DNA from 4 places in the Carboxydocella sp. JDF658 genome. Region 2 is predicted to be linked to each of the others. Evidence: riboswitches for the same ligand, from Rfam matches in the RefSeq annotation. Region 2 holds a riboswitch; each other region holds the start of a gene.
The links. A riboswitch is a leader RNA that binds a small molecule or an ion and turns the genes downstream of it on or off. The one in region 2 is predicted to bind cyclic di-GMP.
Positions count from the first base shown of each region.

Region 1 (7,350 bases), on a different contig from region 2:
TTACCAGGTGGGCCAGGTCGCGTATGGCCTGAGAGATTTTGGTACGGGGATCAGAGACCACAAAGGGAATTCCCCGGTTAACCGCTGCCACCACCACCCGGCCATCACTGGGTATATGGGCGGCAATTAACATGCCCAGGCTTTTCTCCACATCCTGATAATTGATGCCAATATCGCCAGAAGAGCGGTTGAGCACCAGTTTAACTTTGCCTTTGTGATGCAGGGAATCCAGTACTTCCAGACTGAGTTTGACATTTTTGATAGTCGGCAGGTCCAGGGCCAGGATAAGCAAAATCTGATTACACATATCCAGGGCCGTCAAGTTGGTCTCATGGAAAAAGGGCGGTGTATCGATGATAATGTAATCGTATTCTTCCTTCAGCTGATTGATAATCTTCTCCACATGAGCAGCAATCACCAGCTCAGCATATTCCGGCCGGCTGGGTGCTGGCAAAACCTTGATCCCGGAGGGATGCTCGATCAAATAACTTTCCATGGTCTCCTTATCCAGGTGAGCAATTTCCTGCACCAGCTCGGTGATGGTCCGTCTGGGCACAATGTTCATCATTACCGCCACATCGCCAAATTGTAAATCCAGGTCCACCAGTACCACTTTGCCCCGGCTCTCCTGGGCCAGTGCTACTGCCAGGTTGGTGGCAATAGTAGTCTTGCCCACCCCACCTTTAGTACTGAAAACGACTACCACCTGGGGTTCCCGCTTTTTCGCCGTATCTTCAACATGTAAGTTGACCCGTCGCTTTTTCTCCAGGTCATACACCCGGCGAATGGTTTCTGTCAATTCATCACTGGAAAAAGGCTTGATCATATACTCGCGGGCCCCGGCCATCATGGCTTTTTTCAGATATTCCTGTTCCCCCTGTACTGACATGATGATGATAGCCGCCGTAGGTACCCGAAGGGAGATGGTTTCTGTAGCCTCAATCCCATCCATTACCGGCATATTGATGTCCATCAGGATAATATCCGGGCGCAGTTTTTCCGCTTTTTCTACCGCTTCTTTCCCGTCTCCTGCTTCCCCGACAATTTCCATATCGTCTTCAAAATATAAGAGCCGCTTAACATTTTCTCTGGTCTCGGCATAATCATCCACAATCATAATCCTGATCTTACCCATGGGATTTCCCCCTCACGCTATCTCAGCTTGTAATCAGTGGAAAGATACGGAGTCACATTGTTTTTATCCTGGTCCACAGGGGAACGCAGGGCTAACTGAATGACCCCGTTACGGTTAATCAGAGCCAGTTTGGCCGCTTCCTCCGGTGTCACCGCCAGGGTCACAGATTTTACCCCATCGGTTTTGCTTTTTTCCGCTTTTTGCTCCAGGGTATTTAGCTCAGATGTGAGCTGGCTGTCAACAGCCAGCACCTCCACATTTTCCAGATAAACTTTGGCGAGAGGCCGCTCTACCACCTGGTTGTTTTCCATAACCGGCACACTCATTACGGTAATCACATCCACCCGGTCTCCGGGTTTGAGCAGCCCATTCAATGCGGTAATGTTATTAACTCCAATAGTAAGGGCCCGTTTACCTTTAGGTACAGTGTAGGCTAGCCCTTCTTTGTAGGCATCTTTGCCTACCAGTTTTGGCCCCAAAACCTGTTCCCCGCTCACAATCCGATCCAGAGTAATCCGGCCTACTACCTTTTTCAGATCCCGTTCCGCCTGAGCATGAATATACTCTTTCGGTAACACCTTTTTTTCCACCATCTCCTGGGTGATCACAGTTTTGGCCGGTATTTCCGTCCTGGCAACCACTACTTCGCCGGTTACTACATTATTGATCTGTTTTTTCATGGTTTGCAAATAATAATTGGTGGCCAGAGCTGCCCCCAGCCCGCAGATTAAAGCCAGAACAAACAATTTCTTCGGTGTCATGCTCTTTCCCCCTACTCGCTCAGCCTGGTCCCATATAACCCGAAACCAGCACTAGTGTCATCCAGTTGCTCTGCTGGTACAATGACCCTGACAAAATAACCTTTTATTTGGCAATCATTGCCATTGCCGGGCAATTCATTTTTCAATAAAAATGCCGCAAACCCTACCACCCGGGCGGTAGAGCGACCGTTTTTGGGTATATCGTCAATTACCGGTACATATAAAAGCCGGGGGCTGTTGGGATCAATGTTATCCGGGGTACTGTTATCGGTCATAGTCCCCAGCCGGTACTGAATGCCCCGTCGGGTTGGCCCTGACATATTCCCCGGTTCCGTCTCGATTATATCTCCAATAGCGATAACTCCCTGGTAACCGTATTTTAAATTATCTTCATAAGTTGAAGCCCCGCGTCCACCTAAAGCAACAGCCCCATACCAGCCATTATCACCAGCACCGCCCCCGTTTTTGAGGATATATTCCTGGCCAAAAACAAAATTCTGTTGTTTTACTGCCAGCGGGGCCAGACCCTTCATGGCTTTAACAGGGGCTACCCGGGCTGTCGCCCGTCTGCTGACCTGCCCTTTTTCTACTCCCAGCACCGGAGCAAAAGCAAAATTCACTTCTTTGCTCAAATTCACAGTAATGGATTTGTTATCAGCTCCAATGGTAATCTCTTTCGTAAGTAACTCTGTACCACCATTGGCAGCCAGATATTGTTCTGCTACCGCCACAGCTGCATCCGGATGATCCGGCAATTCCTGCACCCCGGCCAAAGCCGCCGCATCGGCCATGGTCTGCAGGCGGTTTTCCCAGAGATAATACTGGCCAAAATCAGCTACCATCGCCACCATCCCCAGCAGCCCCGTCAGAGCCAGGGCCACCAGCACGATTGCCGTCCCTCTTTCTCCGCTCTCTTTGCTCTTCATCTTTCCTCCCCCCTACTCCATCCGCATCTGCACACTGCCACTTACTGTATAGGGGTTACCGATAATTTCACCGATAATGGGGGCAAAGATTTGTACCGGGTAGGAAACCTGCACCGTTACCGGTTGCCCCCGCAGGCGATTGCTATAGGCAGGAGCGATGGTGATTTGCAGTTTACTGCTATCCAGGCCCACAGCTGTATCTTTAATCCTGGCGATAATAGCTGTATCCTGGGCCCCCACCACTGCCAGACGCGCCCCCTCCCGGGCCCCATTGTTCACCGTCAGATAGGCATGGAAAATGCGACCGAATTCAATAATGCCAAAGAGCAACATTAATAAAAGAGGCAGAACAAGGGCCATTTCCACCAGTGCCTGTCCCCTTTCCCCTCTTTTTCTTCCCATCCCCATTTTCCTCACCTACCTAACCAGAGTGTCACCAGTAAATAGCCCAGGCTGAGAGGAATGGCATAGGGGATAGCCGTCGGATCTGTCTGGCTGGTTTCTTCCTTCCACCACTGGCCGGTAAAGAGACCAACAAACAGCCTGGCACCTGCTTTAGACCAGGTTTGTTTAAACCCGGCCCAGCCCTGTTGCCAGAGGAGTCGGCCACACAGCCAAAGTCCCCCTAGAATGGCCCCTGCCAGAAAAGTATATAACGCCACTTTTCCCCCTGCCCAGGCACCGATGGCCGCCAGGAATTTCACATCTCCTGCACCCATTCCACCTACCAGAAAGGGCAGGATTAGTAGACCCAGACCAACCAGCCAGCCCAGCAAAGAGCCTTTCAATTCAGGCCAACCGCCCTGGTAATAGTGCCAGCCCCAGATCAGAGGCAGGGTATACAGTACCAGCCAGTTGGGAATGCGCCGATAGCGCCAGTCATAATAAATGGCAAGTGTGATGATAACCCAGAACAAACTCATCCCTCCGCCCGGGAAAAATAGGGCCCTACACCGAGGCACTCGGCCTACCGCGTAGGGCCTTGGGGTTTTTTTAGCTAGCACTAAAGCTTAGTCCTTCAAATACCGCCTTAATCTTATCCTTGAAAGCTATTACCGTTACAACCAGAGCCGCCGCCACCAAAGCAATAATCAGACCATACTCGGTCATTGCCTGACCAGACTCCTCTTTCCACAATCTTTTGATGATGTTCATACCAAATCCCTCCTTGCTAAACTTCGCTCTTTTTCACCCTTATGCATAAGACACAACACCTAAAAACCCCCTTTTACCGGCTGCCCGGCGAAAGGGGGTCACAAACCGACCTTCCACAATTCGGCAGCCTGGCAGTCATAGCGCTTATACGCCTTAGACCCATGGCTTTGCGCCCCCGGCTTTCACCGGGTTTGCCTTTATCGTTGTGTCTTATTGCCTTGTTCTGATTTTAGTATATACCCAATTAGGACAAATGTCTATGGGACCGCAGCTTTAATTTTTCTAGGACTTAGGTCCCAGACAAATGGTTTTTTTCGTACAAAGGTTTAATTTTATCTTTAAACAATATTAAAGATAATACTAGAGCTGCTGCAACCAGAGAGATAATCAGCGTGTACTCACTTAAAGCCTGCCCCTTCTCCTCCCGCCAAAACCGTTGAACTTTTCCCATACCGGTCCCTCCTCCGCTTCGCCTTTCAGGCTCCTACTTTTAGTATACATAAATGAAGGGGTATTAGTCTATGGATCTTAAGTCCCAAAAGCCTGCTCATTAAAAATTCGCAACAATGTCTGCAATTCCCGTTTCCCCTGTTGCCGCTGCCGCAAATCCAGAAAAACCACCCGCTGGTAGCGGGCTGCCAGATAGGCCAGACGGCGAGGCGATATGAGCGGAAACCACTTTTGCTCTACTACCAGCAGATTAAAATGTTCCCGCGCCAGTTTATCGGCAATGGCCAGAGTCTGATCCCAGGACCCCTGGTCAATGATGATAATCTGCAGCAACCAGTGATAACGATACTCGTATTGCAGCAGCCAGCGTACCACCCCTTCCAGATTAGTCACATTATTCCTGGTCAATAGCACCACGGAAATCCCATTCATTTGTGGTTGCCGTTGTTGACGGCGGCTGTAAAACAGTCCCCACAGCAGCAAGCCCACTAAGCCCAGCAAACAGAAAAAGGGCAGCCACCATGACATATAATCCACCCCACTCCGGGATTTTTGTCTATGCCATGATATGCTGCCTTCAGGAATTGGGTTCCTCGGTCAGTCCCATGCGCACAGCAAACAGCGCCGCCTGGGTCCGGTCTTCCACCCCGATTTTTTTAAAAAGATGGGTCAGATGATTTTTTACAGTCTTCTCACTGATGAACAACCTTTCCCCGATTTCCCGGTTGGTCAAACCCTGAGCCACCATGCCCAGAATATCCCTTTCCCGTCGGGTAAGCTGTTGCAAAAGCTGTTGTTCCTGCAGACGGGTCATCATGTGGCTGATTTTTTCCATTACCTCCGGAGCAATCACGGTTCCACCCCCGGTTACTGTGGCCACTGCCGCCAGCAAGTTATCAGCACTGATGTCCTTGAGCAGGTAGCCTGCTACCCCGGCCTTAATCACCTCCGGTGCCCGTTCATCCACCGCTACTGTTAGAGCGATGATCTTCACCCGGGGCATCAGCTGTTTCAACTGGCGGATAGCCTGAATACCATCAGTACGGGGCATGTTGATATCCATCAAAACAAGATCGGGAAGACATTCCCGGGCCTTCGCCACTGCCTCCGCCCCATCTCCCGCTTCCCCCACCACCTCCAGGTTGGGCTCTAGAGCCAGTACCTTGCGTAAGCCTTCCCGGATCAGAGGATGGTCATCTACCAGCAAAATCCTCACTATCCCCATAGCTAAACCTCCCTATCCTTCGTTGAGCGGTACTTTCAGCAGAATCTCCGTCCCCTGCCCTGGTCGACTGCGCAGGATGAAAGTGCCTCCTAACAGTTCCACCCTTTCCCGCATACTGGTCAAACCCAGGCTCTCCCGTTGCTTGTTGGCCAGGGCTTGTTCCACATCAAACCCCTGGCCATCATCCTTGATCAGGATGTTAACACTATCCCGGCCCATTTCCAGCCGCACTATAACTTTGCTGGCCCGGGCATGTTTCCAGACATTATTGAGGGCTTCCTGGACCACGCGAAACAGTCCTACTTCCACCGCATTATCCAGGCGCCTTTCATAACCAAAGAAGATAAATTCCGTGTTTAAATTATATTTGCTCTTATAATCCTCCAGATAGCGACGCAAAGCCGGAACCAGACCCAGGTCATCTAAAGCCATGGGCCTGAGGTCAAAAATGATTTTACGAATATCCTGCAGGGTATTGCGTACCAGCTCTTTCAGACTCTGCAGTTCCCCTTTAACTTTGTCTGGCTTCAGTTCGAGCAATTTCTCACAAAATTCCATGCGCAAAACAATATTGGCAATGGCCTGAGCCGGTCCGTCATGGATTTCCCGGGCCACCCGTTTTCTTTCTTCCTCCTGGGCCTTGATCACCCGGATACTCAGGTTTTGTTTTTGTGCCAGCCCTTCTAACTGATTGTTGACCTCATTCAGACTTCCCGAAAGGAAATCCATGACCACAGCCACCTGGGAAGCCAGATTCTCCGCCTTGGCTACCGTTTGCTGCATGTTTTTCAATGTCACCTGCAGCTGGTCCCGTTTGGAGCGCAGCTGGTTTTCCCGTTCCCGTAACAGCAGCAATTGGGTCTGAAGCTCACTGGCAGTATCATAGGCCCGTTTTACTTCCGCTTCTGAATATTTGCCCAGGCTGCTATCCACTTCTGCCAGCCGTAACCTGGCCTGCTTGACTTTCAATTCCAGTATATCTACCGCCTTAATTACATCATTGACCTGGTTTTCCAGCAGGACCAGTTCCCGTTCCAGCCGTACCACTTCCTTGCGGGCTGTTTCCGCAATATCGTAGATTTGTTGTTTGCTGTTTTCGATAGCTTGCAGGGTATTTTTTACAACTTTGTCCAGTGCCTCCAGGGATGGCATGGGCTATTCCCCCTGTTACTTCGTGTTAATCAATAGATTCGCTTAAAAAAGACGGATTCCTGCTACCAGTCCCAAAAAATTTAGGACCATAGTCCCAAAAGAAAACCCCGGGCCCTCACCCGGGGTAATTTCTTCTGCAATAACTAGAGTCCGGCATCAGCCCGCAGGACTTCCACCTTGTCCAGGCGCTCCCAGGGCAGATCCAGGTCATTGCGGCCAAAGTGCCCATAGGCAGCAGTCTGTTTGTAAATGGGCCGCCGCAGATCCAGAGTCTTGATAATACCCGCCGGCCGCAGGTCAAAGTGCTTGCGCACCAGTTCAATCAGCTTTTCTTCCGGCAATTTGCCCGTGCCAAAGGTTTCAATCATGATGGATACTGGCCTGGCCACACCAATCGCATAAGCCAGCTGCACTTCACACTTGTTCGCCAACCCGGCAGCTACGATGTTTTTGGCCACATAACGGGCAGCATAGGCACCAGAACGGTCAACCTTGGTGGGATCTTTACCGGAGAAGGCGCCACCACCATGCCGGGCCATACCGCCA
Region 1 is NZ_BDLR01000045.1:43,722-51,071, reverse strand. It holds gene JDF658_RS08290 (response regulator) at 1-1,135, opposite strand, end outside; gene cpaB (Flp pilus assembly protein CpaB) at 1,153-1,896, opposite strand; gene JDF658_RS08280 (TadE/TadG family type IV pilus assembly protein) at 1,908-2,822, opposite strand; gene JDF658_RS08275 (TadE/TadG family type IV pilus assembly protein) at 2,835-3,224, opposite strand; gene JDF658_RS08270 (prepilin peptidase) at 3,236-3,739, opposite strand; gene JDF658_RS08265 (Flp family type IVb pilin) at 3,816-3,977, opposite strand; cyclic di-GMP riboswitch class I at 4,097-4,183, opposite strand; gene JDF658_RS14235 (Flp family type IVb pilin) at 4,267-4,428, opposite strand; gene JDF658_RS08260 (glycosyltransferase family A protein) at 4,506-4,955, opposite strand; gene JDF658_RS08255 (response regulator transcription factor) at 5,005-5,652, opposite strand; gene JDF658_RS08250 (sensor histidine kinase) at 5,665-6,804, opposite strand; gene metK (methionine adenosyltransferase) at 6,948-7,350, opposite strand, start outside.
Region 1: another riboswitch for cyclic di-GMP. It lies ahead of JDF658_RS08265 (Flp family type IVb pilin); the one in region 2 lies ahead of JDF658_RS10865 (hypothetical protein).

Region 2 (7,350 bases):
GGAAACAGAAACGCTATCTCCGGGGATTGGGCAGTTTAGAACCCGTCACCGTTCAGATTGGTAAAGGTGGGGTCACTCCCACTGTCATTCAGCAGCTGGATGAAACTCTGGAGGCCCGCGAGCTGGTCAAGGTCCGGGTGCTGAAAAACTGTCTCGAAGAAAAGGAAGACATTGCTCGCCGGCTGGCAGAAGGTACCGGGGCCGAGCTGGTACAGATGATCGGGCACAATCTCCTCTTCTATCGACCGGCCCAAAAGCCGCAAATTCAATTACCCGGATAAGCGATTTACGGTGTGGAGGGGAGCAAGATGGTTGAGGAGAGAAAGAGATATCTGAAGCAGGTAAAAAGGGTAGTTGTCAAGGTTGGTTCATCTACCTTGACCCACAGTAGCGGGCGGCTCAACCTGCAGCACATGGAGGCGCTGGTGCACCAGCTGGCTGATTTACATAACCGGGGTTTACAGGTGATTCTGGTTACTTCCGGAGCAGTAGGGGCCGGGATCGGCAAGCTGGGTTTGAAACGACGGCCTCGCACCATCCCGGAAAAGCAGGCCGCGGCTGCGGTGGGACAGGGGATATTATTGCATATGTATGAAAAATTGTTCGCCGAATATGGTCAGACGGTGGCCCAGATTCTCCTGACCCGGGAGGATGTGGCCCATCGTTCCCGGTTTCTGAATGCTCGCAATGCCCTGTTTACCCTGCTGAAGCTGGAAGTAATTCCAATCATAAATGAAAATGATGCGGTGGCGGTGGAGGAAATCAAGTTCGGGGACAATGATACCCTTTCCGCCCTGGTGGCCAGTCTGGTGGAAGCTGATCTGCTTATTTTGCTTTCCGATATCGCTGGCCTGTATGAGGCTGATCCGCGCAGCCAGCCTGATGCCCGTTTGCTCAACTGGGTAGCGGAGATTACCCCGGAAATTGAGGCTATGGCCGGGGGAGCGGGGACCCAGCTGGGTACCGGAGGAATGGCGACTAAAATCCAGGCAGCCAAAATCGCTGTTTCTTCCGGAACGGCTATGGTAATTGCTGATGGTTCCCGGCCCGGAGTGATTCAGGATATCCTGGCCGGAGAGGAGGTTGGCACCTGGTTTAAACCCCAGGACCATCCCCTGCAGGCCCGTAAGCGCTGGATTGCCTTCAGCCCTGGTGTGAAAGGGCGGCTGGTAGTGGATGACGGTGCTGTCCGCGCTCTGGTTAAGGGGCGCAAGAGTCTGTTAGCCAGCGGCTTGCTAGCGGTAGAGGGCAGCTTCAGCGAGGGACAGGTGGTAACGGTGGTGGACCGGGAAGGACGGGAGATCGCCCGGGGACTGGTCAACTACAGTGCTACTGAGCTGGAGCAGATCAAGGGTCTGAAAACCGAGGCGATTGAACGGCTATTAGGTCATAAAAACTATGATGAAGTGATTCACCGGGATAATCTGGTGGTTTTATAGGGAGGGTATAGGATGGATGTACGGCAGTATGTAGTGGAAAAAGCCAAACTGGCCCAGAAGGCGGCCCGGCAGCTGGCAGCTGCCAGCACTGATGTCAAGAATGCAGCCTTACTGGCCATGGCCGAGGCTTTGCAACAGCGGTCAGATGAGATATTGCGGGCCAATGCCCAGGATATGGAGGCAGGACGGCAGAAGGGGCTCTCCCAGGCCCTGCTGGATCGGTTGTTGTTGACGGAAAAGCGCATTGCCGACATGGCAGAAGGGTTACGCCAGGTAGCCGCTTTGCCGGATCCGGTTGGGGAAGTGGTAAAAATGTGGACCCGCCCCAATGGGTTACAGATCGGACAAATGCGGGTGCCGCTGGGTGTAGTGGGCATAATCTATGAGGCCCGGCCCAATGTCACGGTGGATGCGGCTGCTCTCTGCCTGAAAACCGGCAATGCTGTGCTTTTGCGTGGCGGCTCGGAAGCCATTCATTCCAATACCGCCATTGCCCGGATTATTTCCCGAGCGGCCCGGGAGGTGGGTCTGCCGGAAGGGGCTATTCAGCTGATAGAAATCACTGACCGGGAAGCGGTCAATGTTATGTTGCGTTTAAATGGCTATCTGGATGTCCTCATTCCCCGGGGGGGTGCCGGGCTGATTCGCACGGTGGTGGAAAATGCCAGCGTGCCGGTAATTGAAACCGGGGTGGGCAACTGTCATGTTTATGTGGATGCGGAAGCCGATCTGGCCATGGCGGAGGAAATTGTGATCAACGCCAAAACCCAGCGGCCGGCGGTTTGCAATGCCATGGAGACTCTGCTGGTCCACCGGGAGGTAGCCGCCGAATTTTTGCCCGGCCTGGCAGAAAGGCTGACGGAGCTGGGGGTAGAGCTGAGGGGCTGTCCTGTCACCCGGAGTCTGGTGCCGGGGATTCAACCCGCTACTGAGGACGATTGGGCCACGGAATTTCTTGATCTGATTCTGGCCATCCGGGTAGTGGATTCCCTGGATGAGGCTCTGGAGCATATCTACCTGTATGGTACCAAACATTCAGAAGCGATTGTGACCAGCAACTATTTTACTGCCCGGCGCTTCCTGCAGGAAGTGGATGCGGCTGCCGTCTATGTAAATGCCTCCACCCGTTTTACTGATGGTTTCCAGTTCGGTTTCGGGGCGGAAATTGGGATCAGTACCCAGAAATTGCATGCCAGGGGGCCGATGGGATTGACGGAATTGACAACCATCAAGTATATTGTTTATGGTGAAGGTCAAATCAGGTAGTAAACGGGAGATATTTTTGTTTTTTGATAGTACATGACAGAACAAGTCTCTTTTCTGCTGCTCAGGGGGTATTTTTGGCGGTTGCCGGAAAAGAACTGGTCCGGACAGCCCTTTGTCGCTTATGCTGTTATTACAAATCGGCGACAAAGGGGTGAAAGGCCATGGTGTGCAAGAACTGTCAACTGTGTGGCAGGGAAGGGCAGGCTGACCTGGTCTGTAGCTGGATTCTGGCAGATGGGGAAGTAACAGAAGCCTGCTGGTGTGTGTGCAAAGATTGTCGCCAGCATCTAGAAGATCGGGTCTGGAGTGTTTATCGGGAATTGCTGGTAATGTGAGGCAAGGAGTGGACCATGGATAAGCGGGTTGCGGTGATGGGTGGGACTTTTGATCCCATCCATCTAGGCCACCTGGTGGTGGCTCAGGAAGTTGCGGATGAACTGGGGCTGGATCGGGTGCTGTTCGTTCCCTCCGGCCAGCCCCCCCATAAACAGGGGGCAAAAGTGACAGCGGCGGAACTACGGGCGGAGATGGTCAGGCTGGCCATAGCGGACAATCCCCGTTTTCAGCTCTGCCTGCTGGAGCTGGAAAGGCCAGGGCCTTCATATACATACGATACGGTTCGGCAGCTGCTGGACCAGGGGAATTACCAGGAGCTCTATTTCATCACCGGGGCCGATGCGGTGCTGGAGATTCTGACCTGGCACCGAGTGCGGGAATTGCTGGCCTTATGTCATTTTATTGCTGTGACAAGGCCGGGTTTTGAGCTGGAGCAATTGCGGGAGGTGCAGGGACGGCTGGGAACGCAGCTGGGACAGCGAATCCGGCCCTTTACAGTGCCCTCTCTGGCTATTTCCTCCTCGGACATACGGGCCCGGGTGGCCCGGGGGAAAAGCATCAAGTATCTGGTTCATCCCGAGGTAGAAAAATTTATTGTTAATAATAACCTGTACCGGTTTTAATTTGCTCACATACTTTGCGCCCACCATTCAAATACTAAACTTGCCTGAAAGGCAGACTTATTTTTGGAGAGGTGGGTTACCATGGTGACAACATTGTATGTAGGCAATTTGCCCTGGGCCATTAAACAGGATGACTTAATCCGGGCCTTTTCCCAGCATGGGGAAGTGCTGGGGGCCAGGATTATTACTGACCGGGAAACCGGGCGCAGTCGCGGTTTCGGTTTTGTGGAAGTCAACGATGCCGATGACGATCGCATGATTCAGGCGATGAACGGGGCCGAGCTACAGGGACGTACAATCACTGTAAATGAGGCCAAACCCAGGGAATTACAGTAAGTAAAAGAAGACTGTCGACCTTTACGTCGGCAGTCTTCTTTTAAAATTCTTTTTCAGCAATCTTTTCACAGGCCAGTTTTACTGAAATAAAGGTACCCTTTCCAGTATAGGAGATAAGCAATTGTTCACATTGATTAAAAACCAGCGGCAGACCTCTTCCCAGGGAGTTCCGGGTGGAAAAACCATTAATTAGGATGGATTGTGGCAATTTTTCCAGCACAAACCCTTTTCCCTCGTCTCTAATGGTAATAATGATGTTATAGCTATTATCTAACCCCCATTGTACATGGCCCCGGCCAGCATGCTTTACAACATTTGTGATTAACTCAGAAAAAACCACGGAATAGATCCTTTGCTTATGCGGTGGTACTAAAATTTTTGTCAGCCAGTTGCTAAACATTTGTCTGGCCTGAGATATATCAAAAACGCTTTGAATAAAAACTTTCGTGAAATAGGTGTAATCGAGTTCGTGGTGTTTAATTTCTTCATCGCTGATTAACTTTACCTTTCCGTTTGTGACATCCTCCAAAAAATTTTTATAAAGTGCTACTATATGTTTATACTGCCAATCATGGTGTCCTTCAGGGTTAAAAGTTTTCTCCCACCAATTAACGAAGCAATTTACTACCTGCGGGTCCCATTGTTTACCTGCTTCTTGAATTAATATCCCGATTGCCTGTTCCTGGGACATTCCTGGACGGTATACTCTGTCACTGGTCATTGCATCAAAAGCATCTGCCACTGCTAATATCCTGGCGCCTAAATCAATGGTTTCACCAACCAGGCCATAGGGGTAACCGCTTCCATTCCAGTATTCATGGTGCTGAGCAATGGCAGGCAATAGTTCCCGGAAACTTTCAAATCCTTCCAGAATACGACATGCTATTAAAGGATGCTGTTTAAGCAGGGTCATTTCTTCTTCTGTTAATTTATCTGGTTTTCTTAATATTTGGTCGGGTACTCCGATTTTGCCGATATCATGGAATAGTGCGGCCAGATAGATTTGTTCCACCTGTTCTTGTGGAAGATCCATTTCCAGGGCAATGATTCTGGCATACTCTGCTACTTTCTGGGAGTGATGTTTTGTATAACTGTCTTTTGCTTCAACAGCCTGGATGATTGTGTTGATCGCTGCAATCATGACTTCTTTGGTTGGTATTTCCGAGTATTTGGCAGCGAACAGGCTGATGTACTTGATATCCATTGAAATTGTATCCCCTTCCCTATTTTATTATCCATGAAATAGCAGATTAGCATTATAGCCAGCGGTACCATTTTTCCGGACTAGATTCTTAAACGTTTTGGGTTCAACAGTACGGATAGGAATTTGTTTGCCGCAATAAGAACAAATGATGCGGCGTTTGCCGGTAATTGGTTCTCTTTTGATGATCAGTGTCTGCATAGAGACGTGGAGATAACCACATTTGCATTCCAGTTCCATGAAAAGATACCCCCTTAAAAATAGAAAAAGCCTTTCCAGGAAAGCCCATGGAAAGGCAGAGCGTCTATATGCTCGCTGCTTTCCAGCTTCGGCAACCTGGCAATCATAGCCCCTGGAGGGGCCTTAGACCCATGGCTTTGCGCCCCCACCTTTCGATGGGTTTGCCTTTATCGACTGTTTTGCATTTTATTGTGTAACACAAATTTATTCTACTATATAATTTATTACAATTAAACTAAAAATGTCAATACTGGATAAAGAATATTTTAACATACATCCACCACTTGACCACCGGTAATAACCTGCAATTGCTCCAGGGTTACTGGCACAGCTGAATTGGGAGTACCGGCAGCAGCATAGACCAGCGGAAATCTCTGCATACTGATATCCAGATATACCGGCAGGGGCTGGGAGAGAGCAAAGGGACAAACTCCGCCAGCGGGATGGCCGGTATAGTGCAGGGCCTGTTCGGGGTTGGCAAAACGGATTTTGCGGGCTCCGGTCAGGGCCTTTAATTTTTTGGTATCCACCCTCAGGTCGCCACAGGTTACTACCAGCAGGGGTTGGTCATCAGCCAGGAATACCAGGCTTTTAGCGATTTGGGCCGGTGTCACCCCTAGCGCCCTGGCAGCCAGCTCACTGGTTTCGGTACTGACCTCAAACTCGATTACCTTTATTCCCAGCTGGAATTGATCCAGAAATTCCTGAATCCGTTGATGAACTGGATTTTGCAGGGTTTGTACCACCATCGTCTCCCCCTCATCTCCTTTTTTAGTGTCAGTATAAAGAAAAATGGGAGAAAATGCAAGGCACTCGCCAATTTTGCCTGTTTATGCTATAATGGGCGGAGAAAACTGTCAACAGGGGTTAACCGGGATGGAAGCAGTTATCTTTATCCAACAACAAGTAAAAGGAGAACGCTGGCAGCATATTGAAGGGGTGCGGCGGCAGGCCCGCCGTTTGGCCCTTACCCACGGACTGGAGCCGGAAAAGGCGGAACAGGCGGCCCTCTGGCATGATGTCGCCCGCGATTATCCTCCGGAGCGGCTGCTGGAACTGGCCCGGCAGCAGGGGCTGGAACTGGATGCCGACTGGCTGGCTGTACCCATGCTTTTACATGGGCCGGTGGGAGCGCAGCTGGCGGCTGAACAGGGGGTCAGGGACAAGCAAGTTTTGCAGGCTATTGCCCGTCATACCCTGGGCCATCCGGAGGCGACAGCTCTGGACAAGCTGTTGTTTGTGGCCGATATGATCGAACCGGGACGGGATTACCCCGGAGTGGAAGAATTGAGACTGCTGGCAGGCCGGGATCTGGAAGGGGCCTATCTGGCCGGGCTGGATCATACTCTCCGCTATTTGGTGGAGCGCCAGCAATACATCCATCCGCTGGCGGTTAGGGCCCGCAATGCCCAGTTACTAAGACTTAAGGCAAGGGAGGTAAAATAAGTGTCTGAGCAAGAGACCAGAAAGTTACTGGATTTGATTAAAGCCGGTGCCGAAGACAAGAAAGCCCGCAATATCACGATTCTGGAACTGGGTGAACTCTCAATTATGACCGATTATTTTGTCATCATGAGCGGTAATTCCACTACCCAGGTGCGGGCTATCGCCGATGGGATTGAAGAGAAGGTCAAGGAAGGCCTGGGGGTAATTCCCCTGCGGCGGGAAGGCCTGCGTTCTGGCCGCTGGATTTTGCTGGATTATGGTCAGGCGGTGGTGCATGTCTTTCTGGAGGAAGAGCGCCAGTATTATAACCTGGAACGTCTCTGGGGCGAGGCTAAGCGCCTTGACAGTTAAGCCGCTTTTCAGTATAATATCGGACAAAATGGTAATTTAATGGCGATGAAGGGGAAGAGTACCTTATTAGCCGGTTGACAGAGAGCCGCTGGCTGGTGGAAAGCGGTAACCG
Region 2 is NZ_BDLR01000082.1:1,595-8,944, forward strand. It holds gene yhbY (ribosome assembly RNA-binding protein YhbY) at 1-281, shown strand, start outside; gene proB (glutamate 5-kinase) at 309-1,439, shown strand; gene JDF658_RS10845 (glutamate-5-semialdehyde dehydrogenase) at 1,452-2,705, shown strand; gene JDF658_RS14625 (hypothetical protein) at 2,867-3,040, shown strand; gene nadD (nicotinate-nucleotide adenylyltransferase) at 3,056-3,664, shown strand; gene JDF658_RS10855 (RNA-binding protein) at 3,746-4,000, shown strand; gene JDF658_RS10860 (HD domain-containing phosphohydrolase) at 4,041-5,204, opposite strand; gene JDF658_RS10865 (hypothetical protein) at 5,232-5,441, opposite strand; cyclic di-GMP riboswitch class I at 5,529-5,617, opposite strand; gene JDF658_RS10870 (YbaK/EbsC family protein) at 5,708-6,190, opposite strand; gene yqeK (bis(5'-nucleosyl)-tetraphosphatase (symmetrical) YqeK) at 6,318-6,887, shown strand; gene rsfS (ribosome silencing factor) at 6,888-7,238, shown strand.

Region 3 (7,350 bases), on a different contig from region 2:
GCAGGCGGCGAATCTAGGTGTAAATGTGGTTTTAAAGGAAATGCGGCCGTCTAAAATGACACCGGCCCATCATACCGGTTATTTTGCTGAGCTGGTTTGTAGTAACTCTCTGAGAGGCAATGCTCTGGAAAATGCTGTGGGTTTGCTTAAAGAAGAGATGCGCCGGCAGAACTCTCTCATAATGCAGGCGGCGGAAAAATATCAGGTGCCGGCTGGTGGGGCCCTGGCGGTCGATCGGGAGGGCTTTTCCCGTTACATAACGGAAACCATTCATAAACACCCCCGGATCACTGTTATTCAGGAAGAAGTAACCGCCATTCCGGAGGAAGGGATTGTGATTCTGGCTTCGGGGCCGCTGACTTCTGCTGCCCTGGCAGAGGCTATTCTGAAGTTTACCGGGGAAGATTATTTGTATTTTTTTGATGCCGCAGCCCCCATCGTAACCAGGGAATCTCTGGATTTCAGCAAGGTGTTTGCTGCTTCCCGTTATGGCAAGGGGCAGGGGGATGAATATTTGAACTGCCCACTGGACGAACAACAATATCTGAGATTCTGGCGTGAGCTGGTAGAAGCAGAGAAAGCACCGGTAAAGGATTTTGAAAAACAGATTTTTTTTGAAGGCTGTATGCCGGTAGAAGTGCTGGCAGCCCGGGGGGAAAAGACATTGCTCTTTGGGCCCATGAAGCCTGTAGGACTTATTGATCCCCGTACCGGTAAACAGCCTTATGCAGTGGTACAGTTGCGTCAGGATAATGCCGAAGGGACCCTCTATAACCTGGTGGGTTTCCAGACTCACTTGAAATGGGGGGAACAGGAGAGGGTTTTCCGCTTGATTCCCGGGCTGGAAAAGGCGGAATTTGTCCGTTATGGTGTAATGCATAGGAATACTTACATAAATTCCCCCAGAATTTTATTACCTACTCTGCAAACCAGGAAAAGGACGACTTTGTTTTTTGCCGGGCAGATTACCGGGGTCGAGGGCTATGTAGAATCAGCGGCAGCGGGCTTAATTGCCGGTACCAATGCGGCCCGTTTGGCCATAGGACAAGAACCGCTGGTCTGGCCCCGAACCACTGCCCATGGGGCATTGATTCATTATATTACCAGTGCCCGGCCGGATAATTTTCAACCGATGAATGTAACCTATGGCCTTTTCCCGGCCCTTGCAACCAGGATAAAGAACAAGAAAGAAAGAAATCTGGAACTGGCCAAACGGGCCCTGGCGGATTTGGAACAGTTCCGCTACCGATGGGGGTGATTGGTTTGTTAAAGGGAACGACGATAGCCGCTGTCCGTAAGCAAGGGATTACTGCTATGGCCGGTGACGGGCAGGTAACTTTCGGCAATGCCATAATTATGAAACACCAGGCCTGCAAAGTGCGGGAACTTTATGGTGGTAAAGTGCTGGCCGGTTTCGCCGGTTCGGTAGCTGATGCTTTTACACTTTTTGAAAAGTTTGAGAGCAAACTAGAGGAATTCAGAGGAAATTTAACCAGAGCCGCTGTCGAGCTGGCCAAAGAATGGCGGCGGGACAAAATCCTGATGAAACTGGAAGCCATGATGATTGTGGCTGATTTACAACAAATACTGATAATCTCCGGGAACGGTGAAGTGATTGAGCCTGATCAGCCATATATAGCTATTGGGTCAGGAGGCGCCTATGCAATGGCAGCCCTGAAGGGTTTGTATCATCATTCTGCACTGCCTGCAGATAGCATGGCAGAAGAGGCTTTAAAAATCGCTGCCTCTCTCTGTGTATATACCAATGAGCATATTACTGTGAAGCGGATAGGGGGGTAAGACAGTGCAGGAACTGACTCCTAAACAGATAGTACAGGAACTGGATAAATATATAGTGGGTCAGCATAAGGCTAAAAAAGCTGTGGCCATAGCACTGCGCAATCGGATTAGGCGGAAAAGGCTGCCCAGAGAACTGCAGGAAGAAGTGCTTCCTAAAAATATTATTATGATCGGTCCAACCGGAGTGGGTAAAACCGAAATAGCTCGTCGGATTGCCAAACTGGTGAATGCTCCTTTTGTTAAAGTGGAGGTTACGAAATTTACGGAAATCGGTTATGTTGGCCGGGATGTAGAGGCAATGGTAAGGGATCTGGTGGAAACGTCCATTCGCATGGTCAAAGAAGAAAAAATGCAGGAAGTGGAAGAACGCGCCTATGAACTGGCTGAGGAGCGGTTACTGGACATAATTGCCCCTCGAACTCAGCAAAATTTGAACCGCAAAAATCCTTTCGAATTGTTTTTTGGTAGCAATCAGGAAGAGCAGGAACCGGTACAGGTATCAGAACAAGATGAACTCCAGCGGGTTCATCAGCGCCAGTTACTAAAAGCAGGCAAGCTGGATAATATGTTGATTGAAATCGAAATCGAAGAAACTAACCGCCCGGTGGTGGAAGTTTTTTCGGGAAGCATTGAGGATATGGGTTTGAATATTCAGGATATGCTAAGCGGCTTCCTGCCCAGGAAGAAGCGAAAACGGAAAGTAACTGTAGCGGAAGCGAGAAGAATATTGATGCAGGAAGAGGCACAGAAACTCATTGATATGGATGAAGTGATTGCAGCAGCGATTGAGCGAGCAGAAGAAACAGGAATAATTTTTCTGGACGAAATTGACAAGATTGCAGCCAGGGAACAGACTGGTGGGCCAGATGTGTCGCGGGGTGGGGTTCAGCGGGATATATTGCCGATTGTGGAAGGTTCAACCGTCATGACCAAATATGGGGCCATCAAAACAGATCACATGCTCTTCATTGCTGCTGGTGCCTTTCATGTTGCGAAACCATCGGATTTGATTCCAGAACTGCAAGGAAGATTTCCAATCCGTGTTGAATTAGAACCATTGAGTGAACAGGATTTTTTACAAATTTTAATTGAGCCGCAGAACTCATTAATCAAGCAATATACAGCTTTGCTGGCTACAGAAGGCATAGAAGTTAAATTCTCTGAAAATGCCCTTGCTGAAATAGCGAAAATAGCTTATACTGTAAATGAAGAAACAGAGAATATCGGGGCACGAAGATTACACACTATTTTGGAAAAAGTTCTGGAAGATATTGCCTTTGCTGCTCCGGAAACTGAGGAAAAACATATTACTATTGATGCCGAATATGTCAGAAAAAAGCTGGCTGATGTGGTGCAAAATCGGGATTTGAGCCGATATATTTTATAAACACTATTCTTTGGAGGGACAGCAGGAATGGAAGAAATGGAAATACTTTTAGAGAAGACGAGGAAGATCAACCGACTTTTACAGAAAGCAGCGGGCAACCCTGTAGATTTTGAAGAAATGGCCAAAGTTTTGTGTGATTGTGTAGATGCCAATGTTTACATTGTGGGAAGAAGAGGAAAAGTACTGGGCCATGCGTTTATGAAAAAATTCGAATGTGACACCATGGTTCAGATCGTGGAACAGGCAGAGCGGTTTCCTGAGGCATACAATGAGGCTCTGCTTAAAGTTTCTGATACTTGTACTGATTTTCACCAGCGGGCCAACACCTGTGTTTTTGAAGGCGGGCATACCTGTATATTCAGTGGGAAGCGTACAACGGTAGTTCCCATACTGGGTGGCGGTGACCGCCTGGGCACTCTGGTCCTGGCTAAATTTAATACTGAATTCAGTAATGCCGATTTAATCCTGGCCGAATATGGTGCGACTGTTATTGGAATGGAAATCCTCAGATCTAAAGCCGAGCGAGTAGAAGAAGAAGCAAGGAAAAAAGCGGCTGTTCAAATCGCTCTGGCTACCCTGTCCTTCTCGGAACTGGAGGCAGTTGAGCATATTTTTGAGGAACTGGGCGGGGAAGAAGGATTGCTGGTGGCCAGCAAAATTGCTGACCGGGTAGGTATTACGCGTTCGGTAATTGTAAACGCTCTGCGAAAATTTGAAAGCGCAGGTGTGATTGAGTCCAAATCCCTGGGAATGAAAGGCACTTATATCCGGGTATTAAATGATCGGCTGCTGGAAGAACTAAAAAAGCTAAAACACTAATTTTTAGAAAACGATGAAAAACCACCTTACTGGTGGTTTTTTTTCTTGTCTTTCCAGCAACAAATACTATATTTTTTAAGGTAAAGCTTGATATTTTATTGATAAGAGAAAGGAATTTCGCCAGCTGCGGCGAATATATAATGCGACATAAGATGACAAAAAAAGAAGAAAAACGAAAATGGTTAAACAAAAAGCAATAATATGGGACTAAAGTCCTGTCCTTTGCTCAGGGCAACTTGGTCGAAAGGCCAAGACGCAAAGCCACGGGCCTGTAGCTCAGATGAGTATGGCAGCCGGGTTACCAAAGGGTTCTCTTGCCCTGGCCTCTGCCGGGTTTATTTTTTGGAGGGATAGCGAGATGATCGAGCGCATTCTCAATCTTTCGACAATCAATTTTTTAGAACGGGGTCTGGATGCAGCCAGCCTGCGGCATCAGGTTTTAAGCAATAACATTGCTAATGTGAGCACACCTGGTTTTAAACGCAGTGATGTGGTTTTTGAAGAGGTTCTGGCTGCAGCGTTAGGACAGGGAGAAAAGACTACCCTTGCAGGTGTCAGAACGGATGCTAAACATTTGCCCATTGGTTCTGTCCCAATTGTGGCTGTTCAACCTCAGCTTGTCCGGCAGGAGGATACTTCTCTCCGAAATGATGGTAACAATGTAGATATTGATTTGGAAATGGCTGAACTGGCGAAAAACACCATTTATTATGAAGCTTTATCCAGACAAATTGGAGCGGAAATTGCCAAGCTGAAATATGTGATCTCCGAAGGGAGGCGCTAATTAATGAGCTGGTTTGACAGTCTGGAAATCAGTGCTTCAGGATTGACGGCCCAGAGGTTGCGGCTAGATGTTATTTCCAACAATCTGGCTAATGTTAATACTACCAGAACGCAGAACGGAGGCCCTTATCGGCGGCAAATGGTAGTTTTTGCAGAGCGGGCCGATGAGCTTACCTTTGCCCAGGCTTTACAGAATGCTCTGGGGCAGCAAAAACCTGTTCCTGCGGGAAAGGGAGTTAGGGTAGTTCAGGTTGCAGAAGACCAGAGTCCTTTACCCAGAGTTTACAACCCCCAGCATCCGGATGCCGATAACCAGGGGTATGTGACAATGCCGAATGTGAATGTAGTGACGGAAATGGTAGACATGATTTCAGCTACGAGAGCTTATGAAGCCAATGTTACCGCCTTGAATGCTGCTAAGTCCATGGCGGTCAAGGCTCTGGATATTGGCCGTTAATTAGCGGAAAAGGGGTGAAAGAATGAAAATCGAAGCAATCCAAAGCAGCGGATTGGCTCAACCCCTGGGGTTGGATAAAACAAAAACTGTTACTAACAGTGAGGGTCCCAGTTTTAGTGAAATACTGGCTGCCAATTTGGCCAAAGTGGATGAGTTGCAAAAACAGAGCGATGCCGCCAGGATGCAACTCTTGACCGGTCAGGCCCCTGATTTGCACACCGTAATGATTATTGGGGAAAAAGCTAATCTGGCTTTGCAATTAACGGTACAAATACGCAATAAGGTAATTGAGGCCTATCAGGAAATCATGCGCATGCAGGTATAAAAGTTAAAGGTTAGTGAGGAAGGTGGATATGAAAGAGTTATATGCCAAAGTCAGGGAAAAACTGATGCAATTCTGGCAACAGGCCAACCAAACCCAGAAAATACTGGCCCTGGCGGCGGCAGTGACTGTTGTTGTAGCCATTGGGGCGATTTTGTATTTTTACCGGCAGCCTGATTATCAGCCCCTTTTTACTAACCTGGAAGCAGCCGACGCTGGTGCCATCACAGCCAAACTGGATGAGATGAAAGTGCCATATCAGGTTTCAGCGGATGGCAAGACCATCCTGGTACCCGCTGACCAGCAAGCTTCTATTCGCTTAAAACTGGCCAGTGATGGTGTACCTACTGGTGGCGTGGTGGGTTTTGAATTATTCGACCAGCCTAAATTCGGGGAGACAGATACCGATCGTCAGGCCAAATACCAGCGGGCATTGGAAGGAGAACTGACCCGCACTATCATGCGAATGAATGAGGTTGAGCAGGCGCGGGTTCATATTGTATTGCCGCAGAACAGTTTGTTTGCCCTGGAGAACGAACAGGAAGCTAGAGCGGCAGTAATGCTGAAACTGAAACCCTACCAGAAATTAAAAGAAGAGCAGGTAGTGGGCCTGATCCGTCTGGTAGCCAATAGTGTTAAAGGTTTAAAGCCGGAAAATGTAACAATTGTTGATTCCAATATGCAGAGTTTAAGTGATGATATTAATCTGGGCAGTGAAGAGAAAAATAGTTCGAAGCTAACAGCATCCCAGCTGGAATTAAAACAGCAGCTGGAAAAGGATATGGAAAAATCAGCCCAGTCTATGCTGGACCGGGTTTTTGGACAGGGTAAGGCAGTGGTTAGAGTGACTGCTGAACTGGACTTTGACCGGGTTGAAATCAACAAAGAGGACTGGGGAGATAAAGTAACGCGGTCAGAGCAGATTCAGGAAGAAAACCAGAAGGGCAGCAGTACTATTCCGCAGGGAGTTCCCGGAACGACCACAAATATCCCCGGTTATCAGCAAATAACTCAGCAGAATAACAGCAGTGAAAGCAATAAGAGCAATAAAATCCGCAACTATGAGATTGACCGTACTCAAGAACATCGTGTCGTAGCGCCTGGCTCAATTAAGCGCCTGTCAGTAGCAGTGATGGTGGATGGGCAAAGGGTAAAAGAGGATCAAGTAGGAGCGGTGCAGGAAGTTGTTGCCAGCGCCCTGGGTGTTGATACTGCTCGTGGTGATATGATTAAAGTCACCGCCATTCCTTTCGATACATCTGATCAACAGGCTCTGGCAGCTGAGCTGACAAAAGCTGAAAAAATGGAACTTTACAAACAGATAGCAATCTGGGCGGGGATTGCGATAGTTCTAATCTGGCTTGCTTTCATGCTTAAGAAGGTGTTAACTCCTAAAGGCGGAATACAGCCTGAGCCGGTTTCGGTGGAACAGCTTCTGGCCGGCGTCAGCATTGAAAAGACCCAAGAAAAATCTGAACTGGAAAAAATTCAGGAAGAAATTGAGCAACTGGCCAAAAAAGAACCGGAAAATGTGGCCGGGTTGTTACGCACCTGGTTGGCCGAGGAATAGAGGTGATGTAGTTGGCCAAAGGTCTAACAGGAAAGCAGAAAGCAGCAATATTGCTAATAGCCCTTGGGCCTGAGCTCTCAGCTCAGGTGCTGAAAAAAATGAAGGAAGATGAAGTGGAGAAACTGACCTTTGAAATTGCCAATTTGCGCAAGGTCAGCCGGGAATATACGGAACAGGTGTTGCGTGAATTTCATCAGCTTTGTATAGCCAAA
Region 3 is NZ_BDLR01000060.1:43,085-50,434, forward strand. It holds gene trmFO (FADH(2)-oxidizing methylenetetrahydrofolate--tRNA-(uracil(54)-C(5))-methyltransferase TrmFO) at 1-1,258, shown strand, start outside; gene hslV (ATP-dependent protease subunit HslV) at 1,264-1,800, shown strand; gene hslU (ATP-dependent protease ATPase subunit HslU) at 1,805-3,187, shown strand; gene codY (GTP-sensing pleiotropic transcriptional regulator CodY) at 3,224-4,006, shown strand; cyclic di-GMP riboswitch class I at 4,227-4,312, shown strand; gene flgB (flagellar basal body rod protein FlgB) at 4,365-4,790, shown strand; gene flgC (flagellar basal body rod protein FlgC) at 4,794-5,246, shown strand; gene fliE (flagellar hook-basal body complex protein FliE) at 5,269-5,571, shown strand; gene fliF (flagellar basal-body MS-ring/collar protein FliF) at 5,600-7,138, shown strand; gene fliG (flagellar motor switch protein FliG) at 7,150-7,350, shown strand, end outside.
Region 3: another riboswitch for cyclic di-GMP. It lies ahead of flgB (flagellar basal body rod protein FlgB); the one in region 2 lies ahead of JDF658_RS10865 (hypothetical protein).

Region 4 (7,350 bases), on a different contig from region 2:
TCCAGCCAAAACGAAATATAGCTGCTGTCAACACAGCTGCACCGACTACCGGTACCTGGGCCAGCCAGATCAGCTCCCGGATAAGTTCTCTTTTGCGGATAATCCCCACTCTCTTCCCCTCTCCTTCCTGTTTTCTATTCGCTCACCCCATAGCTATAATGATAATTGTAGTAATAGTAGCTACCCTTCTTCATTTCCACCCCATTCAACACAGCCCCCAGCAGTCGTCCCCCGACCCGCTGAATCCCTTCTTTGGCCAGTCGGGCCTGCTGTCTGCTCACCGCTGCTGCCATCAACACCAGCACCACCCCATCTACCTTCGGTGCCAGCACCAGAGCATCCGTTACAGCCTGGATGGGCGGCGTATCGATGACCACCAGATCTGCCATCTCTTTTAACTTTCTCAGTATACTTTCCATTTCTTCTGCTGACAGCAATTCTACCGGATTGGGGGGAATCGGGCCAGAAGTCAGTACCCTCAACCCGGGCACACTGGTAGTCTGCAGAACATCCTTTAGTTCAAAATCATGGGTCATGACATTGGTCAATCCCCGGCTGTTTTTTAAGTCAAAGATCCTGTGCAAACTGGGCCTGCGCAAATCACAATCCACCAGGATTACTTCCTTTTTCTGCTGGGCCACCAGGGCGGCATAATTGGCCGCTACCGAAGACTTCCCCTCACCCGGGCCAGCGCTGGTAAACAGTATTGTTTTCAGTTCATGGGCCACATTGGCATACTGGATATTGGTGCGCAGCCGCCGGTATGCTTCCGCTACGGGGGATTTCGGTTCCTTGTCCACGATTAGCCGTTCCATTATCTGCCCTCCCTTAATCCCGGCGGGGAATGATGCCCAGCACTGGGATTTCCAGATATTTTTCTACATCTTCCGGTGTCTTGAGACTGTCATCCAGGAATTCCAGCAAGAAGATCAAGCCCGCAGCTACCATTAACCCCAGTACCAGAGCCATAGCCATATTCAGCGCCTTTTTTGGCTTGATGGGTTTTTCCGGCCGTACCGCCGGGTCAACCACCTTCACATTGTCTACCGCCATCATATCCTTGATCTGATCGGCAAAAACATAGGCGACAGTATTCACCAGATGAGCCACCCGTTCCTGGTTGGTATCCTCGGCACTGATGGTCAGCATGATGGTATCCTTTAGCAAACTAACTTTCAGCATCTCCTGGATTTCTTCCGGTTTCAGTTCCCCGCCCAGATTCTGGGCCACTTTTTCCGCCACTGTGCGGCTTTTCACAATTTCGTTATAGGTTTTCACCAGCTCCTTGGCAGCCAGCAAGCTGGTATAGTCATCCCGAATCAATTTCTGGCCACCTTTATTAACCAGTAAGGTCGCTGATGCCTCATATACCGGTGGCAACACAAAAAAACTGAGAATCCCGCTGGTTATTACCGCAATCAGAGGGATTACGATTAAAAGCAATTTGTGTTTCCACAGTATTTGCCCCAGCTCGCGCAGGTCAATTTCCTCTTCCAGCTGCACTGTCATGCCTCCTCGTTTATTTAAAATCATTTTTATCATTTTTTATTATAACTAAATCCCCCCTGATTTTATGTCGAATTGTGTATGCAATTCTATTTTTTTATCGACAAATTTTCTCGTTTTTTGTCGAAAATTTTTCAGTTTTCCTTCTTTTCTCTATCATATTTCGACATATAATATCTTCGCTTTATGTTAAAATTTGAATATATAAACATAAATCGGGGTGAGACTGTTGTCCTTATATATTTTCTTGACTCTGGTTGTCCTATCATTAATAGCTTTCATCCTCAGCCTGCTCTTACTGGAAAGGCGCAAAATCCGCCCAACCCTGATTTCTCTGGGGCTTACCGCCTGCTTTTGGTTGTCAACCGCAGTATACTGGTACCAGTATAAAAGCGAATGGTCCACCGATCCCCACTGGCTCAACTACTACAAAAACTTTCGCGGTCCAAGTATCACCGCTGCCCAGGCGGCCAGCACTGTCGACCATCCTGAAGTAATAACCCTGGCAGAACAGACCCGACAGGCCCGGCAGCGCATGCGAGAATTGCAGGCTGTAGCCAGAGGGAAAATCAACGGGGAAAACTTCGATACCTTTCAGTTGCTCCTAACCCAGGGCCGGCTTACTACCTCGGATTTACTGCCCCTCTATCAGCAGGGAGGCTTGTCTCAGGCCCAGTTACTGCAATTTGTGGACAAGGGCCTGCTCAGTGTGGAGCAATGGCAGGAGCTGGAGGAACAAATCAAAGAGGCGGCTGCCAAAAAAGCCACACCAGCCCCGCCGGCTCCCGCCCCGGTTAACCAGAAACCGGTCGCTCCTGTCGCCCAGCTGCAGGCCCGGCAACCCGGTACTACCGGTGCGGAAACGGTGGCTCTGGCCCTGGCCAGCCAGGCCAAGCAGCTGAGCCGGGCCCAGCTGGATCAGATGGTGCTAGCTCAACTCAAAACCGTTCCTGATGCGCAAATACAGGCCCTTTTGCCGGACCTCACCCCTGATACCGGTCGAGAGCAACTGACTGTGATCATCGTCAACAAACTGGTGGGCTGGAATCGCAATGAGCTGGCTGCCCGCTTCCTCTACGAATTCTATCGCTTGCCAGAAGCAGAGCAAAAACTATTACTGCAAAAACCCCTGACCACTTTACCACCCCAGCAGCAAATCCAGGCCCTCAGCAAACCCCTGGCCCTGCTGGTCAGTGACACCCTGGCCGGTCTGCAAAGATTGCTGGCCGCAAACTGAAAACCCCGCTTAGCGGGGTTTTCTTTTGCCCAGAACCTGGATGCCAGTGGGCAGCCCATAGCCATACCAGCTGTCCCATCCTTTACTGCCCAGATCAATTGCACCAGCTGTCAGCCGTTGCCTGATCTCTTTCGCTTTCAGCCTGGGATAGGCGGATTTCAATAAGGCTGCCAGCCCGGTGATATGGGGACTGGCCATCGATGTTCCGCTCATCACCTTATAATCTCCCCCCGGTATAGTACTGAGAATCTCCACCCCCGGCGCTACCAGATCCAGGGCCGGGCCAGTGCTGGAAAAGGGAGCCCGTTGCCACTGACGGTCAATCGCTCCTACGGCCATCACTTCCGGATACCTGGCCGGATAGAGAACGGTATCCCCTTTTCCTTCTTCGTTCCCAGCATTGCCCGCCGCAGCCATTAGCAGGATTCCCGCTCTGGCTGCTCTTTTCACCGCATACCGCAAAAGGGGATTGTTCTGTTTTCCTCCCAGGCTCAGGTTGACTATATCCAGCCGGTTTTTGATGGCCCATTCCAGACCAGCCGCTATGTCGCTGTACCAGCCGCTCCCCGCACTGTTCAGGGCCTTGATAGCAAAGAGCTCGACCCCCGGGGCAATCCCGACTACCCCTTGGCTATTGTCCTGAGCCGCTATTATCCCGGCCACATGGGTGCCATGACCATTATCATCCTGGAAGCTGTCCCCTGTCAGCGCAATCCCTCCGGCCACCTTCAAATCAGGATGCTGTAAATCAATTCCTGTATCCAGCACCCCTACCCTTACTCCTGAACCATTGACCCCCAGCTGGCTCGCCACCTGCGGGCCTGCCAGCACCGCCACCCCCCAGGGTATTTGCTGTTCCTGGGTGGTGGCCTGTTCATCTTCAAAAACTTCCATTACCCCGCGCAGGTTCCGTATCTGCTCAACTTCAGTCTGGTTCAATTCAATTACCAGATAAGGCATAGTTTCAAAACTGCGGACTATCTTGCCGGAAAGAGAGCGCAGTAAGCCTTCACGCCGCCGTCGCCAGTAACGTTCTTCCAGTTTGAGAATATAACGCTTCTTGCCTTCCATCCGGTTTGCCTCCTCTGTCTTTTTGTTGCATTATATTCCGCTGTCGTTAAATTGGCGATTTTTCTATTAAATTAGAACTTCTTGCCAGAGGCAGGATTTTTCCATTTAACCCCGAATATATTGGGTAAGAACAGAAGACAACGGGCAAACCAGGCGAAAGCCTGGGGCGCAAAGCCATGGGTCTAAGGTTCCCGTCGGGAACTATGATTGCCAGGCTGCTCATATGGCAAAGGGTAATGGCACTATAGCCATTTTGAGCAGCCTGCTTTCCAGTGGAAAGCAGGCTGTTTCTTTCCCACCCTTTACTGTACGCGCCCCCGGCTTTCCCTTCCCGCTGGGGGCGATATTTTATGAGGAAGCGAAGCGTGAGTCTGATTCTCCTGTTTCTGCTCTGGCTAATAGCCGCAGTGCCGGCCTGGGCAGCTGCCCAGCCTGGTGTCAGGTGGCTGGAACCCTTAACTTCCGAATTGGTAAAGGTAAAAATCAATCCCGCTCAACCGGGACAATTGCTGATTCAGGGTCAGAACTTGCCTGCCGGACAGGTACTGGTGGAAATCCGTCGCGGCGATGACCGCGCCGCCTATTACTTCCCGGTCCGTAACGGTGCTATCACTGGTTCCTTCTGGTTGCGCTTTGGCAGCGGCCAGTATTACCTGACCGTTTATCTCCCGGCCGGTGCTGCTTTCCTCTACCAGGTCGAGGCTGAAGCACGTCTGGAAGCTATCGACTTGCCGGACCGACGTTATCTCCTGCCTGGCAGTGGCGTGGAAAGCGACCATCCCGTTGTGCGTAAACTGGCTCAGGATCTGGCTGGCAAAAACGCTGGCGCCAGACCAAAAGCCTATAATATTTACCGCTGGGTAACCAGCAATATAGCCTATGATGCTGTTCGCCTCAGCAGCCAGCAACTTTATGGTCCCGGTTCAGGCGCCCTGGCCACCCTGGCCAGCCGCAAGGGCCTCTGCCTGGATTATGCCAATCTGACGGTAGCTCTCCTGCGCGCCGCTAACCTGCCGGCCAGGGTAGTGGTGGGCCAGGCCTATGACCGCGTCTGGTACGAACACGCCTGGGCCGAAGTCCTGCTGGACGGCAAATGGCAACCCCTGGACCCTACCTGGGATGCCGGTTACCTGGCGGGCAACCGATTTATCCCGCGTGCCCAAACCCTCTACTTCTCCATGTCCTACAGCCAGTTCTACCGCTACCACCGGGCGGAAGAATACCGATAAACTGCAAAAGCGGTACCTCGCCTTACGGCCTGGTACCGCTTTTTCCCTTATGACATCAATCTGGCCAGCAATGCTGCCAGTTCAGCTCTTGTCGTCACTCCTGCCGGAGCCAGTTTATCTTTTTTCCGTCCTTTCAGGATGCCGGCTTCCACCAGTTTGTTCACTGCTCCCTGCGCCCAGGTGGCTACCTGCTGCCGGTCGCTGTAGCTCTCCAGCTTACCGCCATTTCCGCCCTTGATTTTGCTCCCATAAGCCCGTTCCAGGATCACTGCCAGCTCCTGCCGGGTTAACTTATCCCCTGGCCGAAACTTGCCCTGATACCCCTGCATCAGTCCGGCTTTGGCCGCTGCAGCCACATAGGGCGCATACCAGGCCGAACTCTGGACATCAGAGAAGGTCGCAGTGGCGCTATCCTCTATTTCTGCTCCTGTGGCTTCCACCAGCATTTTAGCCGCTTCTGCCCGGGCAACCGGCTGCTCTGGCCGGAAGTATCCCTGCTCATCTCCATCGATTACGGCCAACCCGGCGATTTTTTCGATCTCCCCTCTGGCCCAGTGTTTAGCAGTATCGGGGAAACTGTTCTTCACAGCTACTACCCCGTATAAACCGCCTCGTTTAATACTGGCAGTAATGGTCCCGGTAGCAGCATCAAAATTTTGCTGCCGGACTTTCAGTTTTTGACCATTGCCTTTAAATTCGAAGAGATAAATATTTTTTTCACCCTGAACTTTGCTCTGATCCAGCTTAAAGCTAATTTTGAAGGCTTGTGGCGGCTTGAAGGACAGAACCAGATCATAAACCGGACTTAACAATTCTCCCCTAACGATAAAAGGAGGCTCTTCATAGGTCTTAACATACAGCAAGGCATTGGCCGGCAAGCTGGCATTGCCGAAATCCACTGCCAGGCGCCCCTGGTCTGCACTTACTGCTGCCCCGTTAGTCGGCAGGGAAAACTCCTCCACCCGGGAAGGAGCCAGCGGCCTGCCCGGCCGGATACTTACCGGCGCTTTAAACAGTGCCTCAGCTACTGCCTGGTGCCCGGCATCGGAGAGATGAGCATTATTATAGTCCTGATAAATGGGATCCTTTCCTTTGCCAAGATATTTGGCCACCCCCAGCTCCTGCAGGGACTTGAACACATCCACAATCACCACAGGAGGCATATAGGGGTCACTGTTGACCTGTTTCACGGCATCAGCAATAAAACCATTCAGGTAAGGAATCAACAAATCAAAGGCTTCATACTTTTTCTCTGCCGGGTCGGTAGCTCTCACCCCTGGAACTTTTTCTCCGGGTGCCGGGTTGTAGAAGTTGAGCAGATAGATGGTAGTGTCCTTACCGGTATTAATAGACCTTATTAATTGCACCGCAGTAATCAAGTTCTCTTTCAACTCATTTCCGGCCTGCCGGTAATTGTGGGGATTGCGTCTCACTGCCTGCATGAAATCATGGGCGCCAAACCAGATGGTAATCACCCTGGCCTTTTTGATCGCTTCCCGATTGGCCGGATCGGTAACAAACCGGAGCAGATCCCTGCTGGTTGCCTGTTCTTCTGCGATCAGGGTCAATTCCTTGACGCCCCGCCTGTCTTTTATTTGCTCGTAAAATCTCTGGACATAACTTTTAGAGCTGCCTACACCCAGGGCCAGCGAATCCCCCAGGGCCACATAGCCCACACCAGCCTTGTCTTCAGCTGCCCCTGCCTGCCGCGCAGGAAAAAATCCCGTCAACAGCAAGAATAGGATGCAAATGACGGAAATTATTTTTTTATGCAAACTTTTCAGCCCCTTTCTGCAGAATATTCTATACAATAAATTTCTTTTTCTATATTTGTTTTGATTTTCCTGCTCTGGTTAAGCAAATATTTTTAGTCATATTTCGACAAAAACCTGCAGCTTGCGTTTTTCTCATGCCTGGCTGTCCACCGTTAATGGCACAATCATTGAGCTGATAATTCGTTCTTCTGCTGCCAGAGCCAGCACTTTTAGCACCAATACCGTCAAGTCCGGATACGCTGCAGCATCCAGCGTCCAACTTACCGGACCCGTACCATTCGGGTATCTGATTCCCAGTCGCTGATCATTTACCAGCAGCTCTGCCCGGCTAACCGGCTCACCGAATCGCACCTTGACTTCTTTTTTCCCCCAAATTCTCGTCCCCGGAATGGGACTGAGCCACAGGATCTCCACCCCTTTTTGCACCTTTACCGCCGGACTTATAGCCCGTCTGCCCCCTGGTGTGTAGGCAATAGCTTTAAGAATATGGCTTCCCGCCCTTTTCTCCTTAAGTGATAAGGCAAACCGGTAT
Region 4 is NZ_BDLR01000005.1:108,950-116,299, reverse strand. It holds gene JDF658_RS01890 (sugar transferase) at 1-109, opposite strand, end outside; gene JDF658_RS01885 (CpsD/CapB family tyrosine-protein kinase) at 135-815, opposite strand; gene JDF658_RS01880 (YveK family protein) at 829-1,503, opposite strand; gene JDF658_RS01875 (hypothetical protein) at 1,736-2,743, shown strand; gene JDF658_RS01870 (S8 family peptidase) at 2,753-3,814, opposite strand; cyclic di-GMP riboswitch class I at 3,948-4,037, shown strand; gene JDF658_RS01865 (transglutaminase family protein) at 4,165-5,043, shown strand; gene JDF658_RS01860 (S-layer homology domain-containing protein) at 5,091-6,818, opposite strand; gene JDF658_RS01855 (S8 family serine peptidase) at 6,951-7,350, opposite strand, start outside.
Region 4: another riboswitch for cyclic di-GMP. It lies ahead of JDF658_RS01865 (transglutaminase family protein); the one in region 2 lies ahead of JDF658_RS10865 (hypothetical protein).